3 regions of the Idiomarina loihiensis L2TR genome follow, and region 1 is predicted to be linked to each of the others. Evidence: predicted binding sites of a transcription regulator. Region 1 holds the regulator's gene; each other region holds the start of a gene.

Region 1 (5,103 bases):
AGTCTATGAAGGCCCTATTCGCTTGCGTAAGGCGCTGGCGAAGTCCAAGAACGTGGTTTCGGTGCGCTTAATTCGCGAACTGGGGGTTAAAAAAGTAGCGGACCATTTGGCGAAGTTTGGTCTGGATCGCTCAAAAATTCCTGAAAACGAATCGCTTTCTCTGGGTTCGTTGTCAATGACCCCCATGCAAGTGGCTCGTGCTTATGCGGCGTTCTCGAACGGCGGTTTTCTGGTAGAGCCATACTTTATCAAACGCATTGAAGACGCCGACGGCAATGTGATTGAGGAAACCGACCCGGTGCGCGCCTGTTTTGACTGTGACAATCAGGCTCCGCAGGTTATTAGCGAGCAAAATGCGTTTCTGGTTGAACAGGCAATGAACTCGGCAGTGTGGGGCGGCGGCAGCTGGCCAAATGGCACTGGCTGGAACGGTACCTCGTGGCGCATTCAGCGCTCTAAACCTATTACTGAAGCCGTAGGCCGCAATATTGCCGGTAAAACCGGTACCACTAACGATGTTCGTGATACTTGGTTCTCAGGTTTTACATCGGATCTTGCGACGACTGTCTGGGTGGGTTTTGATGATGTTTCGCGTAAGCTGGGACGCACGTCGAAGCATCCTGAAGTCGACTCCAGTCAGCAGGCAATAACTGGCGGTGAAGCGGGTGCGAAAACGGCGCTGCCGGGCTGGATCCTGTTTATGGAAAAAGCACTGCCTCTGTTTCCGTCTCGCGACTTCGGCATTCCGCCGGGAGTGGTGAATGTTCGTATCGACTTAGAAAGCGGGAAGTTGTCGCACAAAAGCGATCACACAACGCGGTTTGAATATTTTATACGTGGCACTGAGCCTACTGAATACAGTCGCGACAACGGTCAGTCGAACGGCGACATCTTTGAAGACGATGACGACGACTTATTCTAAACAGCTAAGATCGGCGTAATAAAAGCAGGGGAGCGTTAAGCTCCCACTGCCAGTTTACTCAGCAACTGATTCAGGTCTGACTGCACGCCACCGGCGGTAACGTGTTTACCCGCGCCAGGCCCGCTAATAACTAACGGCATTTCTGAATACCAGTCGGTGTAGATAACGAAGATGTTTTCACCGGGTATTAAGTTGGCCAGCATGTCGCCTTCCGGAATGTACTCAATACCAACCTGAGCAGTAACCCGTTGTTCGTCACTGACGGTAAAGCTGGCCAGCAGTCTGGGCACTTTGCCGTCTTTAGCCGCTTCGTCCAGCATGGCTGTCATGGGCTCATCAAGTTCCGATAAGCGCTGCATAAACTCGCTAAGTGGCAAATCACGTAAATGTTCCGGCACCAGACTTTTTACTTCAATGTCCTGCCAATCCAGTTTTAAGCCAATTTCGCGCGCCAGAATCAGTAATTTACGCACTAAGTCCTGACAGGACAGATCTTCACGGGGGTCAGGTTCGCTGTAACCTCGCTCTTTGGCTTCTTTTACTAGTGAACTGAAAGTGACTCCTTTGGTGAAATTCTCAAACAGCCAGGACATGGTTCCCGAGAAAATACCGGAGATACTGCGAATTTCGTCGCCGGAATTTCGCAAATCGTTTATGGCATAATTCAGCGGTAATCCGGCACCCACCGTGGTGTTGTATAGCCATTCACGCTTATACTCGTGCTGAATGGTACGAATTTCACGGTACAGTGCCTCATCGGCGGAGCCCGCGCGTTTGTTGGCGCTGATAATGTGCAGACCGTTTGCGAACAAGCTGGGATACAGCTGCGCGACTTGTTTGGCGTCGGTTAAATCAATCACCACCAGCTCGTCGTATGGTGCATTTGGTAGCTCGCGCAACAGTTCCGTAAGTACATAGGGTCGTGCCAGGCGGTCGAAGTCTTCTGCCCACTGAGTAAGCTCTACGCCATTGTAATCCAGCCATAAACGCCTCGAGTTGGCTATGCCCATAACCCGAACGTCCATCACTTGGTTAATGCGGTCGCGCTGCTGTCGGAACAGTTCCAGCCAGGCCGTACCAATGTTGCCGCGACCAATAACCAGCACGCCCAGGCTGCGACGATAATTAAATAATTGACTGTGCAGACGATTGAGCAAGCGGTTATCAAGCTTCTGCTCCAGAATTGCAACAGCAGAGTCACCATTTTGTGTCAGGGCAAAGCGCCGCACTTTTTGTTCGGAAAGTTGCAGTTTAAAGGTCGAGAACTGGTCGGTTTCCTGAATGCGGTTACCGACAATGGCCAGCATGGAATAGCCGCGAATTTGAGTAATGGCGTCACCGGCGCCCAGACTGTCCAACCAGCCGGTCAGGTAGTCTAAGTGGTTTTGATGAAACACCAGATACTGCTGATGATTTTCCGGCTCGGTCCAGCTGACCAGTGGCTCTAATTCCAGTTCATCCAGACGTTTTACTAAGGCTTTGTCGTGCAGTTCAACCTTAAACAACACCACCTCAGACAGCGAAGTGAAGACTTTTCCGCGGGGCTGGGTATTTTGGAACTGACCAATACGCGTTTGCTGATTTTCTACTTTTAAACTGGAACGAACGGAAATGACCATGCGCTGGCGGTCGACCGGCTGAAAGGTTCTTGGGTGCAGAACCGGGCTGCCAAGACGCGCCAGTTCTTCGGCTTCGGTCCAGTCAAGTGTGGGTAAGCTGACTACGCGCTCAACTTTGCGCGGGTCTGCCGAGTAAACGCCGGCCACGTCTTTCCAGATAGTAACCTGACGTGTATCCAGCAGACTGCCTACTAAGGTTGCTGAATAGTCACTGCCGTTACGCCCCAGAGTTAAACTTTCGCCGTGTAAACCGCGGGCAATAAAGCCGGTAACAATAAAGCGGGTGCCCGAGTGAGGAGCCACTCTTTGTAATAGTTTTTCACGCGAGTGTTCTACCTGAATAACGGGTTCAGGAGCATCTGCGGCGAGTAAAAAGTCGCGGGCATCAATGTGGTCGGCGCGGGTACCCTGCTTTTGCAGTAAAGCTGATAACAAACGGGCAGACCAGAGCTCGCCGTACGAGAGTAACTCTGCGTTATGGCTAATGGTTTCGTCGCAGGCTAACCAACGACGCCAGCGAGCGAAGTCTTGTTGCGACTGTTGCAGAAGTTGCTGCTGCAAATTACCGCTTAATAATTCGGTGATCAGCCCTTGCTGAAAACTCTCTAATTGATCGAGCAGAATGCTGGCGGTGTCGCCTGGCTGCGCCTTAGCATTAATAATGGCAAGAATGCGGTTGGTTGTATCTCCGGCTGCCGAAACAACGACTAAGTCGCTGGCACCAGCGTACTCGGTGACAATTCGGGCAACGCGGCGATAGCAGAACGCATCAGCAAGACTGCTGCCGCCAAACTTATGCACCTGAACGCTGTCGGCAACGGCTTGCTTTTGCTCTTCTGTGAGCTGAGTTGTTGTCATTCCGCCTTCCTTAACTACTCGCTTGAATTAGGTAACTGCTACTAAGGCTAAAATATTGTCAGGCAAATGTCAGCAACTTTTAGCCATCTAGACGGATAAAATTTGACGGGGTCGTTCATTCGGGTACAATTCATTATAACTTATGTGGTTTTGTTATATAGCGGGACAATAACAATGAAATGGAACGGCGAATATATTTACCCTTATGCTGAACACGGTCGTAAGAGTCAGCAGGTGAAAAAAGTTACGGTCTCAATACCCACGCGCGTGTTAAAAGTACTGACCGATGAACGAACCCGTCGCCAAATTAATAATCTGCGCCATGCTACCAACAGCGAACTATTGTGTGAGGCGTTTTTACACGCTTTTACCGGTCAGCCGCTGCCGGAAGATGAAGACTTGCAAAAATCCAACCCGAATAAAATCCCCAAAGCTGTGCGCGAAGAGCTGGAAGCCCGGGGATTACCTATTCCAACCGATGAAGAGTTGGACGATTAAACAGTGCGTGTGGCCGTAGCCTGATGAGATGGTCCCCTCCCTCCTAAGCGGCATCGCAATGTGCCAATATAGAGTTTCGAAGATTCTATAGAACGGAGTGGAGAGGACCAATGGCTATTGTAAACAGAATTGCCCTGGATTTGGCAAAGGATTTTATTCAGGTTTTGGCGCTGGATGAAAATGAGCAGGAAGTTTTTAATAAAAAACTGCGCAGCAATAAAGTGTTAGCGAAGCTGGCGACGCTGAGCCGTACGGATGACTGTGAAGTAGCGGTTGAGTCCTGCGGCATGAGTCATTACTGGCGCCGCGAATGTGAAAAGCTGGGTTATAAAACGGTGGCGTTGCCACCGCGTTTCGTCAAAGCGTACCTGCAGGGTGAGAAGAACGATGCGAATGACGCCCGGGCAATAGCCGAGGCGGCATCACGACCCAACCGTCAGACGGTCAGGCTGAAAAGCATTGAGCAGCAGGACTTAGCATTGATGGTCAATCAGCGGGAAGGCTTCGTGCAGACGAGAACGCAGTTCTCGAATAGGTTGCGGGGGCAACTGGCCGAATACGGCATTCTTTTACCGAAGCGAGTCGGTACGATATTACAGAGAGTACCGGAGGTACTGGAAGACGACAGCAATGCGCTGACGCTTCAGTCACGGGACCTCATCAACCGGCTCTATCAGATGCTGCGAGCGGTGGATGAAGAAGTTAAAGCGCTGGATAAGCACTTAGCGACACAGGCCGAAAGGAATGAAGACAGTCAGCGGCTGATGACCCTGCCGGGTATCGGACCGATAACAGCGACCTCGCTGCTGGCACTGATAGGTGATGTGAGTGAATTTAAACGCGGCCGCAACCTGTCGGAATACCTGGGACTGGTACCACGGCAAAACAGCAGTGGCGGTAAAGACCGTTTAGGCGGTATTACCAAAAAAGGGAACACCAAACTCAGGACACTGCTGGTGCATGGCGCCCGCTCGGCACTGCGGGTGGCACAACAGCGCCACGACAGGCTGAGCCTCTGGGCACAGGATGTCGCTAAACGCAGAGGCAACAACGTTGCAGCGGTGGCACTGGCTAACAAGCACGCCCGGATAATCTGGGCGATGTTAAAGAATAAAGAAGATTACCGGATGACTGCTGCTTAACAGCATTCAGTAAAAGAGCACAGCGAAGGTTCATTCCTTCCGGGAGTTGCAAACGTCAACAGGA
Region 2 (5,103 bases), 270 kb from region 1:
TAGCTCCTCTTCCAGTTGTCCGGCTTCCCAGCCTGCGTAACCTAACGTCAGAAGAAACTGTGGTGGCGCAGCAGATGATCCAAGAGCTTCCAGAATATCGCGCGAGGTGGTCACCATAATATCGTCACTCATCTTCTGACTGGCGCGCCAATTGTCCTGCGGAGGGTGGATCACAAAGCCACGCTCACGGCCTACAGGCCCGCCCTGATAAACGCTGCCCTGCAAGTGCTGGTTATTTTCCGGGTAAACAATTTCCAGTTTATCCAGCAGCGAGGTTACGCTTAAATCGGCAGGCTGATTAATAACTAAGCCCATAGCGCCTTCTTCATTGTGCTCGCAGATGTAGGTCACGGTCCGTTTAAACATTGGATCGTTCAGCATAGGTGTTGCTATCAATAAATGGTTCTGCAAACTGTTCATCGATTCACCGACTCCTTAACGATAATCTCTACTTACAACATGGGGGCGCATAGTTGAATTTCAATTCAACTTTTCTTCTATTGCCTTAAAGACCAATTCAGCAATATTGATGTCGTAGGCGTTTTCAATTTCGCGCATGCAAGTCGGGCTGGTCACATTAATTTCTGTAATGCGGTCGCCAATAACGTCCAGTCCAACAATAATGAGCCCACGCTTTTTCAGTTCTGGTGCCACTTTACGAGCCAGAGCCCAGTCACTGTCCGATAAAGGCTGGGCGCGGCCGCTGCCACCAGCGGCAAGGTTTCCGCGAGTTTCTCCGGCACTGGGAATACGGGCTAAAGAATAAGGCACAGGCTCACCATCAATAATTAAAATACGTTTGTCGCCGTCTTTAATTTCTGGCAAGTACTTTTGCACCATGGCGTAGCGCTGACCTTTTTCGGTCAGAGTTTCAATAATAACGCCTAAGTTACTACCATCGGCGCCCACTTTAAAAATTGAAGCGCCGCCCATACCGTCCAGCGGCTTTAAAATCACTTCACCGTGTTTTTTATGGAAAGCTTTAATGACATCCGCTCTGGAACTCACTAGCGTGTCGGCAATAGAGTCTGCGAACCACGAAGTAAAAAGCTTTTCGTTACAGTCGCGCAGGCTTTGCGGTTTATTCACCACCAGGCTACCGCGCTGTTCGGCCAGTTCCAGAATTTGTGTGGCGTATAAAAACTCGCTGTCAAAAGGCGGATCTTTACGCATCATAATGACGTCAAAATCCTCCAGCGGGCGGTATTCATTGTCGCTTAAGCTGTAAAAGTCTGTCTTTTGATCTTGAACACGAACTTCCCGCGCAAAGGCCATTGGCTGGCCGTTATCAATGACTAAGTCGCCCATTTCCAGATAAAAACACTGATAACCACGCGCCTGAGCTTCCAGCAATAAACGAAAACTGGTGTCTTTTTCGGTTTTAACGGTGGCGATAGGGTCCATCACCATAGCTAACTTCTTCATGTAAACTCCTTTAGCTTAAGTCGCCAAACTGATACTGCACGGCGGTTAGCGCTGAAAGCGCGGCGGTTTCTGTTCTTAATATTCTTGGTCCTAAACGCATGGGTTTAAACCCCAGCTGTCCGGCGGCACTGACTTCAGTATCAGTGAACCCGCCCTCAGGACCAATCAATAATTGTATTCCCTTCTCGGCCTGCTGAAATGACGACAACGGCTGGGTGGCGGTTGGGTCTAAGGTCAGGCGCAACCCTTCAAAGCTGCTTGCAATAAAATCAGTGAGTTGCTGTGCTGGCTTCACTTGTGGAACCACGCTACGGCCACATTGCTCGCAGGCAGAATGGACAATTTTCTGCCATTGCAGTTGTTTCTTTTCCAGCCTGTCGCCACTTAATTTCACACCACAGCGCTCACTGAACAGCGGGGTAATTTCGGTTACTCCCAGCTCTACCGACTTTTGCAGTACAAAGTCCATGCGGTCGCCGCGTGAAACAACTTGCGCCAAATGAATATTGACCGGTGACTCAGATGCGTTAGCCTGACTGCTGGTTGCAACAAACTGCGCTGACTTTTTTTGCACTGAGGTAATTTTCGCCTCGTAGTTCTGGCCGTCACCGTTAAATAAAACAATGCTATCACCTACGTTCAAACGCAATACTTTGATCAGGTGCTGGAAAGCATCCGCACTCAATTCGGTTTCATTTTGTAAGCTTATAGAGGCGGGGTGATAAATCCGCGGTACTCGCATGTCGTCAGCCTTATTCGGACTTTTAGACGTCCAGAAGTAGAAAAAAACAGAGTGATCGGTTACATTATGCAACCAGTATTAAACGATTTCATTAAAATTAAGGAATAGTGGGCATATGTCACGTCACCTGTTTACCTCAGAGTCAGTGTCCGAAGGGCATCCGGACAAAATTGCCGACCAGATATCCGATGCAGTTTTAGACGCAATTTTAGCAAAAGATCCTAAAGCCCGTGTTGCTTGTGAAACCTACGTGAAAACCGGCATGGTACTGGTTGGTGGTGAAATTTCGACAAAGGCCTGGGTTGATGTTGAAGACTTGGCGCGTCAAACCGTAAAAGATATTGGTTACCGACACTCTGATATGGGTTTTGATGGTGCTTCGTGTGCTGTCTTAAATGCCATTGGTAAGCAAAGTGGTGATATCAATCAGGGCGTTGACCGTGCTAACCCGGAAGAGCAGGGGGCCGGTGATCAGGGCTTAATGTTTGGTTATGCCTCAAACGAAACCTCAGTTTTAATGCCTGCTCCTATTACTTACGCGCACCGGGTTATGCAGCGCCAGTCGGAAGTACGCAATAACGGCACACTGGACTGGTTGCGTCCGGACGCAAAAAGTCAGCTGACCTTCGTTTATGAAAACGGTAAGCCTGTTGCCATTGATACGGTCGTGCTCTCTACTCAGCACCGAGAAGACATTACTCAGGAAACGTTGCGCGAAGCGGTGATGGAAGAAATTATCAAGCCTGTATTGCCGGAACAGTGGGTTTCAAAAGACACGCAGTTTCACATTAACCCAACCGGTCGCTTTGTGGTTGGCGGCCCTATGGGTGACTGCGGGCTGACCGGACGTAAGATTATTGTCGATACCTATGGCGGTATGGCGCGTCATGGCGGTGGTGCCTTCTCGGGTAAAGACCCGTCAAAAGTTGACCGCAGTGCCGCTTATGCAGCGCGTTATGTTGCTAAGAACCTGGTCGCTGCTGGTCTGGCTGAACGTTGCGAGCTGCAAATTTCTTACGCCATTGGTGTGGCAGAGCCAACTTCAATTAGCATCGATACCTTCGGTACGTCTAAGCACTCAGAAGAGCAATTAATTGCGCTGGTGCGTCGTCATTTTGACTTGCGCCCATACGGATTAATCAAAATGCTTGACCTGGAACGCCCAATCTATAAACAGACAGCGGCATACGGGCATTTTGGCCGGGATAACCTGCCGTGGGAACAAACTGACAAAGCTGCCGATTTACAGGCTGATATTTAAACAAAATATTGCCTATAAATTTGCTTGTACCCCCTGAAATGTGGAGAATACGCGCATCGCAAGTTGCTCTTCATCTTCCAGGGGGTTTTTCATGTCAGAACGTCAATATCTCGCCAATGCCATCCGTGCGCTTAGTATGGATGCGGTTCAGAAAGCCAAATCAGGCCACCCCGGAGCACCCATGGGTATGGCGGATATCGCAGAAGTTCTCTGGCGTGATTATTTAAAACATAACCCTCATAACCCAGGCTGGGCCGATCGCGACCGTTTTGTGTTATCGAACGGACACGGGTCAATGCTAATTTACTCCTTATTGCACCTGTCTGGTTATGATCTGAGCATTGAAGACATTAAACAATTCCGTCAGTTAGACTCAAAAACCCCGGGTCACCCTGAATACGGCTATACCCCTGGTATTGAAACCACTACCGGGCCGCTGGGCCAGGGACTTGCAAATGCCGTGGGTATGGCGCTGGCCGAGAAAGTACTGGCTGCGCAATTTAACCGCGACAACCATGAAATTGTTGATCACCACACCTACACTTTCCTGGGCGACGGCTGTTTGATGGAAGGCATTTCGCACGAAGTTTGCTCTCTGGCCGGCACTTTAGGCTTAGGTAAGCTCATTGCCTTTTACGATGACAACGGCATTTCCATTGACGGCGAAGTAGAAGGTTGGTTTACCGACGATACCGCAAAACGTTTTGAGTCTTACGGCTGGCACGTAATTAATAAAGTTGATGGACACGATTCAGCTGCCATAACCCGTGCGATTGATGAAGCCCGTGCGAATGACGACAAACCGACTCTTATTATCTGCAAAACGGTAATTGGCTATGGCGCACCGAACAAACAAGGTTCTGAAAGCTGCCATGGAGCCCCGCTGGGTGACGACGAAATTGTTGCTGCGCGTAAGCAATTGAACTGGCCGCACCAAGCCTTTGAAGTACCGGCCGATGTTTACCAAAAATGGTCTGCGGTGGATAAAGGCGCAGCAGTTGAGTCCTCCTGGAATAAGCGCTGGGTTGCGTATGAGCAGGAATATCCGCAGCTGGCAAAAGAACTGAAGCGTCGCTTAAACGGCGAACTGCCTGAAGGATTTGAGAATACGGTGCACAATTACGCGAAGCAGTTACAGAGCAGCCCTGAAGCGGTAGCGACTCGTAAAGCCTCACTGAACGTACTGAATGAATTCGGTCCTAAACTACCGGAACTGCTAGGCGGCTCCGCCGACTTAGCTGGCTCAAACTTAACCTTATGGAACGACGCAAAAGGTATTACTGCCGATGACGCCAGTGGTAACTATGTGTTCTACGGAGTCCGCGAGTTTGGCATGTCTGCCATAATGAATGGCGTTACTTTGCACGGCGGCTTTAAAGCCTATGGCGCTACCTTCCTGATGTTTATGGAATACGCGCGCAACGCCGTGCGTATGTCTGCGCTTATGAAGCAGCCCAGTATTTTTGTTTACACTCACGACTCTATAGGCTTGGGTGAAGACGGGCCGACGCACCAGCCGGTCGAGCAACTGGCTAACTTACGTCAAACCCCGAATTTACAGTGCTGGCGTCCGTGCGACCAGGTTGAAACAGCCGTAGCCTGGGGAGCCGCAGTACAAAGCAGTAAAACCCCTTCGGCGTTAGTGTTCAGCCGTCAGGGCATGCAGCAGCAAGAG
Region 3 (5,103 bases), 460 kb from region 1:
CCAGCATTTGTTTTAATGCTTTTGGCGCACCGGCTGCTATATTGCCCGACTGAATGTAGTTGTGGCCACCCTGAAAGTCACTGACTATGCCACCGGCTTCGCGAACCAATAATTCGCCAGCCAACATATCCCAGGGCTTAAGACCCATTTCCCAGAATGCATCGTGGCGTGCTGCCGCAACATAAGCTAAATCTAGTGCTGCTGCGCCTGCGCGACGAACGTCGGCACAGTGCTCAAACAACTTGCTGAACATTTCCAGGTATTCCGGTAAACGGTTTTTCATTTTGAACGGGAAACCCGTTGCTAAAATAGCGCCTTTTAATTCCACTTTAGGTGAAATACGTAAACGACGACCATTTAGCTGCGCACCGGCGCCGCGGGTAGCGGTAAATAATTCTTCGCGCATAGGATCATAAACAACGGCCTGTTGAACAGAGCCTTTGTGAAGCAACGCTATAGAGATACAAAAATGGGGGATACCGCGCATGTAATTGGTCGTGCCGTCTAGCGGATCAATAACCCACTGGAAGTCGTTTTCTTTTCCAGCCTGAGTACCGCTTTCTTCTGCGATGATGCCGTGATCAGGGTAAGACTTTTTGATGGTGTTGATAATAGCCTGCTCTGCGGCTTTATCCATATCAGTAACCCAGTCGTTCAAACCTTTTGATTCGGCTTCAACAGGACTGCCCTGGTCGAAATTTTTAACTAAAATTTTGCCGGCCGCACGCGCTGCGCGCACCGCAATATTTAACATCGGATGCATACCAATTACCTGTGCTGTAAAAGAACAATTTTCGGTCGCGGATCATACCAGTGTTACGGTATCATGCCAAACTTTTCCATAAGCCGAGAAAAACTCAAGGGAAACGCCATGCTTGATAACATTCGTATTGTTCTGGTGAATACGTCTCATACCGGAAACATAGGCTCTGTCGCCCGTGCCATGAAGACTATGGGGTTGTCTAAACTAACCTTAGTCGACCCTGTGCAGGAGCCTGACAGTCACGCATCGGCGTTGGCCGCTGGCGCAACCGATATTCTGGCGTCGGCGACTATTGTGGATACTTTGCAGGAGGCGATTGCCGACTGTGGTCTGGTTATTGCCACCAGTGCCCGGAATCGAACTTTAGACTGGCCGCTGCTAGGCCCGCGAGAGTGTGCGGCAAAAGTATTGGAGGAGACCAGCCAGCATCAGGTTGCTCTGGTATTTGGCCGTGAAAACAGTGGATTAACCAACGAAGAGCTACAGCAAAGTCAGTTTCACTTACACATACCAACTAACCCCGATTACAGTTCACTGAATCTGGCTATGGCGGTGCAGACTGTGAGTTATGAATTACGCATGCAGTGGCTTGAATCGAAACAACGCGCTCCGGAAAATTTACCGGAGTACCCGCGCGCTGAAGATTTAGAACGGTTTTATGAGCATCTTGAAAAGACTCTGGGTCAGACTGGGTTCATTGTTCCTCAGCACCCCGGACAAGTCATGACGAAATTGCGTCGTTTATTTAACCGAGCCCGCCCGGAAGAAAATGAAATTAATATTTTACGTGGCATCTTAGCCTCTGTGGACAAATCAACGGGTAATACTTGACTAAAATAGTCGGGAATGTAGAATCTCAATACATTAACGATGAATTAAACAGCAGAGGAAACCACCATGCGCCTGACGTCAAAAGGTCGATACGCAGTAACAGCTATGCTGGACGTTGCGCTTTTTACGGCAAATGGTCCCGTGCCGTTAGCGGATATTTCTGAGCGTCAGGGAATATCTCTGTCGTATTTAGAGCAGTTGTTTTCGCGCTTACGTAAGCATGGGTTGGTGGACAGTGTGCGAGGTCCCGGTGGTGGTTATCGTCTGGGCTGTGCCGCAAACGATATTTCTGTTGGTGCCGTTATTCACGCGGTAGACGAGTCAATTGATGCAACACGTTGTCAGGGTAAAGCTAACTGTCAGGGCGGCGAACGTTGTTTGACCCACTCTTTGTGGGAAGGGTTAAGCGACAGAATATCCGACTTTCTCGACGGTATTACGCTGGCCGAGTTGATGAAGAAAGAGGACGTCGGTGACGTTCTGAATAGGCAGAATGCGTTGCATAACCACAGTGAAGAAGAGATTAAGTTAAACTCTCACCTATAATATTGCCTTTAAGTTGTCAGGAGCAAGCAAGTGTCTAAGTTACCTCTTTATTTTGATTATGCTGCAACCACGCCGGTAGACCCTGTTGTAGCAGAAAAAATGATGGGATGTTTAACGCAGGATGGCTTGTTTGGTAACCCGGCATCGCGTTCGCATAAGTACGGCTGGCAGGCAGAAGAAGCTGTCGATATTGCCCGGAATCAGGTTGCTGACCTTATTAATGCCGACGCGCGCGAAATTGTTTTTACCTCAGGTGCGACTGAGTCAGATAACCTCGCCATAAAAGGCGCAGCTCAGTATTACTCAGATAAAGGCAAACACGTTATTACACTTAAAACCGAGCACAAAGCGGTTTTAGATACCTGTGCGCAGCTGGAAAAAGAAGGCTTTGAAGTGACGTATCTGGATGTCGGAACAGACGGCTTGCTGGATATGGATTTGTTCCGCTCAGCCTTGCGCGAAGATACGGTGTTAGTGAGCGTAATGCTGGTTAATAACGAAATAGGTGTGCTTCAGGATATAACCACTATAGGTCAATTGTGCCGTGAAAATGGCACAATATTTCATGTTGATGCTGCACAGGCCGCCGGAAAACTTCCGATGAATATGGTCACGTTACCTGTTGATTTAATGTCACTTTCTGCGCACAAGATGTATGGCCCTAAAGGTATTGGCGCATTGTATGTACGCCGCACTCCGCGAGTTCGGCTGCTGGCGCAAATGCATGGCGGGGGTCATGAGCGTGGCATGCGCTCAGGCACGTTACCAACTCACCAAATTGTCGGTATGGGTGTAGCGGCGGAACTGGCTCTTAACGAGCTGGAACTGGAGCCCGCACGAATTGAAAACTTGCGTCAGCGACTATGGAAAGGGGTTAGCCAGTTAGAAGGTGTAACTTTGAATGGCTCTGACCAGCAACGGGTTCCGCATATTACTAACATCAGTTTTGCCGGAGTTGATGGTGAACTGTTGCTAATGGCGTTAAAAGATCTTGCGCTCTCATCGGGCTCGGCCTGTACGTCGGCCAGTGTTGAACCCTCGTATGTGTTAAGAGCATTAGGCGTTGAACATGAGCTGGCAATGAGTTCATTGCGCTTTAGTATTGGGCGTTACACGTCCGAAGCAGATATCGATAGTGCGGTAGAGCTTATCCACCGCACTATCGGAACCTTAAGAGGCGCTGCTTAGTCCTTAAGCAGGCCAGCAAAGGTTTTACGGAACTTAGCCAGCTTCGGTGAAATTACCGCCTGACAATACGGGTTTTCCGGGTTTCTGGCGTAGTAGTTTTCGTGGTAATTCTCTGCCGGGTAAAAAGTCCCTAACTCAGTCACTTCCGTTACGATAGGAGCTGCAAATGCTGCATCGGCTTCAAGTTCCGCAATAATACTTTCCGCTTCACGTTTTTGCGCGTCGTTATGATAAAAAATTGATGTGCGATATTGAGTACCCACATCGTTACCCTGACGATTCACCTGAGTTGGATCGTGCAAAGTGAAAAAGATTTCTAAGATTTGACGGTAAGAGATCTGCTCTGGATCGTACTGGAGTTGTGCAACTTCGGCATGTCCTGTTTCGCCACTGCAAACCTGCTCGTAAGTTGGATCGATGGTATGCCCGCCAGTGTAGCCCGATTTAACCGACTGAATGCCTTTTACCTGAAGGAAGGCTGACTCAACACACCAGAAGCAACCCCCACCAAGAGTGGCTTGTTCATATTCATTGTTCGCCATGTCAGAACTCCTTATCGTCAAATAGACGTCTATATGGCTATATAAGTTCTCTCATCCTAGCTGAGAATGAATGAAAAAACAATCACTGGGTATTCGATTTCTGCGCCGATCTCACGTATAATCCGCGCGACTGATTTATCCCTTAATTTTATTGGAGTTTATAACCATGGCTTTAGAGCGCACTCTATCAATTATCAAGCCTGATGCAGTTGCAAAAAACTTAATCGGCGCTATCTATAACCGTTTTGAATCTGCTGGTCTTCGCATTGTTGGTGCTAAAATGATGCACTTAAGCAAAGAACAGGCAGAAGGTTTCTACGCAGAACACAAAGAACGTCCTTTCTTTGGCGCTTTGGTTGAATTCATGACTTCAGGCCCTATCGTTGTTCAGGTTCTTGAAGGTGAAGACGCTGTACGTAAGAACCGCGACATCATGGGTGCTACGAATCCTGCAGAAGCACTGGCAGGAACTATTCGTGCCGACTATGCTGAAACTATAGACGAAAATGCGGTACATGGTTCAGATGCAACTGAATCTGCTGCACGTGAAATCTCTTACTTCTTCAGCGACGAAGAAGTTTGCCAGCGCACTCGCTAAGACTGTATTCGAATGTAGCCTGATGCTATTGCATCAGGTGAGAGCCTGACGGAAACGTCAGGCTGCATCAGAAAACCGGAGCTTTATGACCAACGCAATAGATAAAAAAGTGAACTTACTCGACCTGAATCGTGAGGGAATTAAAGAGTTCTTTCGTGAAATGGGTGAGAAACCATTTCGTGCTGAACAAGTAATGAAGTGGCTGTATCACTTTTGTGTCGATGACTTTGATGAGATGACCAATCTTAATAAAGCCTTGCGTGAAAAGCTCAAGCAAGTCGCTGAAATACGCGCGCCTGAAGTTCGCGAACAGCAGCAGTCATCGGACGGTACGATTAAGTTCGCCATGACCCTGTTTGACGGTCAGGACGTGGAAACAGTATGGATACCCGAGGGTGATCGCGCTACTTTGTGCGTGTCTTCTCAGGTTGGTTGTGCATTAGAATGCACTTTCTGCTCAACCGGGGCTCAAGGCTTTAACCGTAACCTCAGTGTGGCAGAAATCATCGGTCAGGTATGGCGGGTGAATCAGCTGTTAGGGGCTTATGGCAAGACCGGAATTAAACCCGTAACGAACGTGGTTATGATGGGCATGGGGGAACCTTTGCTTAACTTAAACAATGTAGTTCCGGCAA

Evidence for each region. The regulator MetJ, encoded in region 1, represses methionine synthesis genes. The targets are predictions, from matches to a motif close to TAGACGTCTAGACGTCTA.
Region 2: metK (methionine adenosyltransferase) is a predicted target of MetJ. The motif match lies at 2,183-2,200, and genes of this name have one in related genera.
Region 3: msrA (peptide-methionine (S)-S-oxide reductase MsrA) is a predicted target of MetJ. The motif match lies at 3,893-3,910, and genes of this name have one in related genera.

The regions. Positions count from the first base shown of each region.
Region 1 covers NC_006512.1:2,638,828-2,643,930, reverse strand. Annotated here, with positions in the region: gene IL_RS12650 (penicillin-binding protein 1A) at 1-922, shown strand, start outside; gene IL_RS12645 (bifunctional aspartate kinase/homoserine dehydrogenase II) at 958-3,399, opposite strand; gene metJ (met regulon transcriptional regulator MetJ) at 3,574-3,897, shown strand; gene IL_RS12635 (IS110 family transposase) at 4,008-5,039, shown strand.
Region 2 covers NC_006512.1:2,367,195-2,372,297, reverse strand. Annotated here, with positions in the region: gene IL_RS11380 (YqgE/AlgH family protein) at 1-420, opposite strand, end outside; gene gshB (glutathione synthase) at 481-1,425, opposite strand; gene IL_RS11370 (16S rRNA (uracil(1498)-N(3))-methyltransferase) at 1,436-2,167, opposite strand; gene metK (methionine adenosyltransferase) at 2,283-3,428, shown strand; gene tkt (transketolase) at 3,520-5,103, shown strand, end outside.
Region 3 covers NC_006512.1:2,180,545-2,185,647, reverse strand. Annotated here, with positions in the region: gene suhB (inositol-1-monophosphatase) at 1-763, opposite strand, end outside; gene trmJ (tRNA (cytosine(32)/uridine(32)-2'-O)-methyltransferase TrmJ) at 872-1,594, shown strand; gene iscR (Fe-S cluster assembly transcriptional regulator IscR) at 1,661-2,140, shown strand; gene IL_RS10480 (IscS subfamily cysteine desulfurase) at 2,171-3,328, shown strand; gene msrA (peptide-methionine (S)-S-oxide reductase MsrA) at 3,325-3,870, opposite strand; gene ndk (nucleoside-diphosphate kinase) at 4,037-4,468, shown strand; gene IL_RS10465 (bifunctional tRNA (adenosine(37)-C2)-methyltransferase TrmG/ribosomal RNA large subunit methyltransferase RlmN) at 4,554-5,103, shown strand, end outside.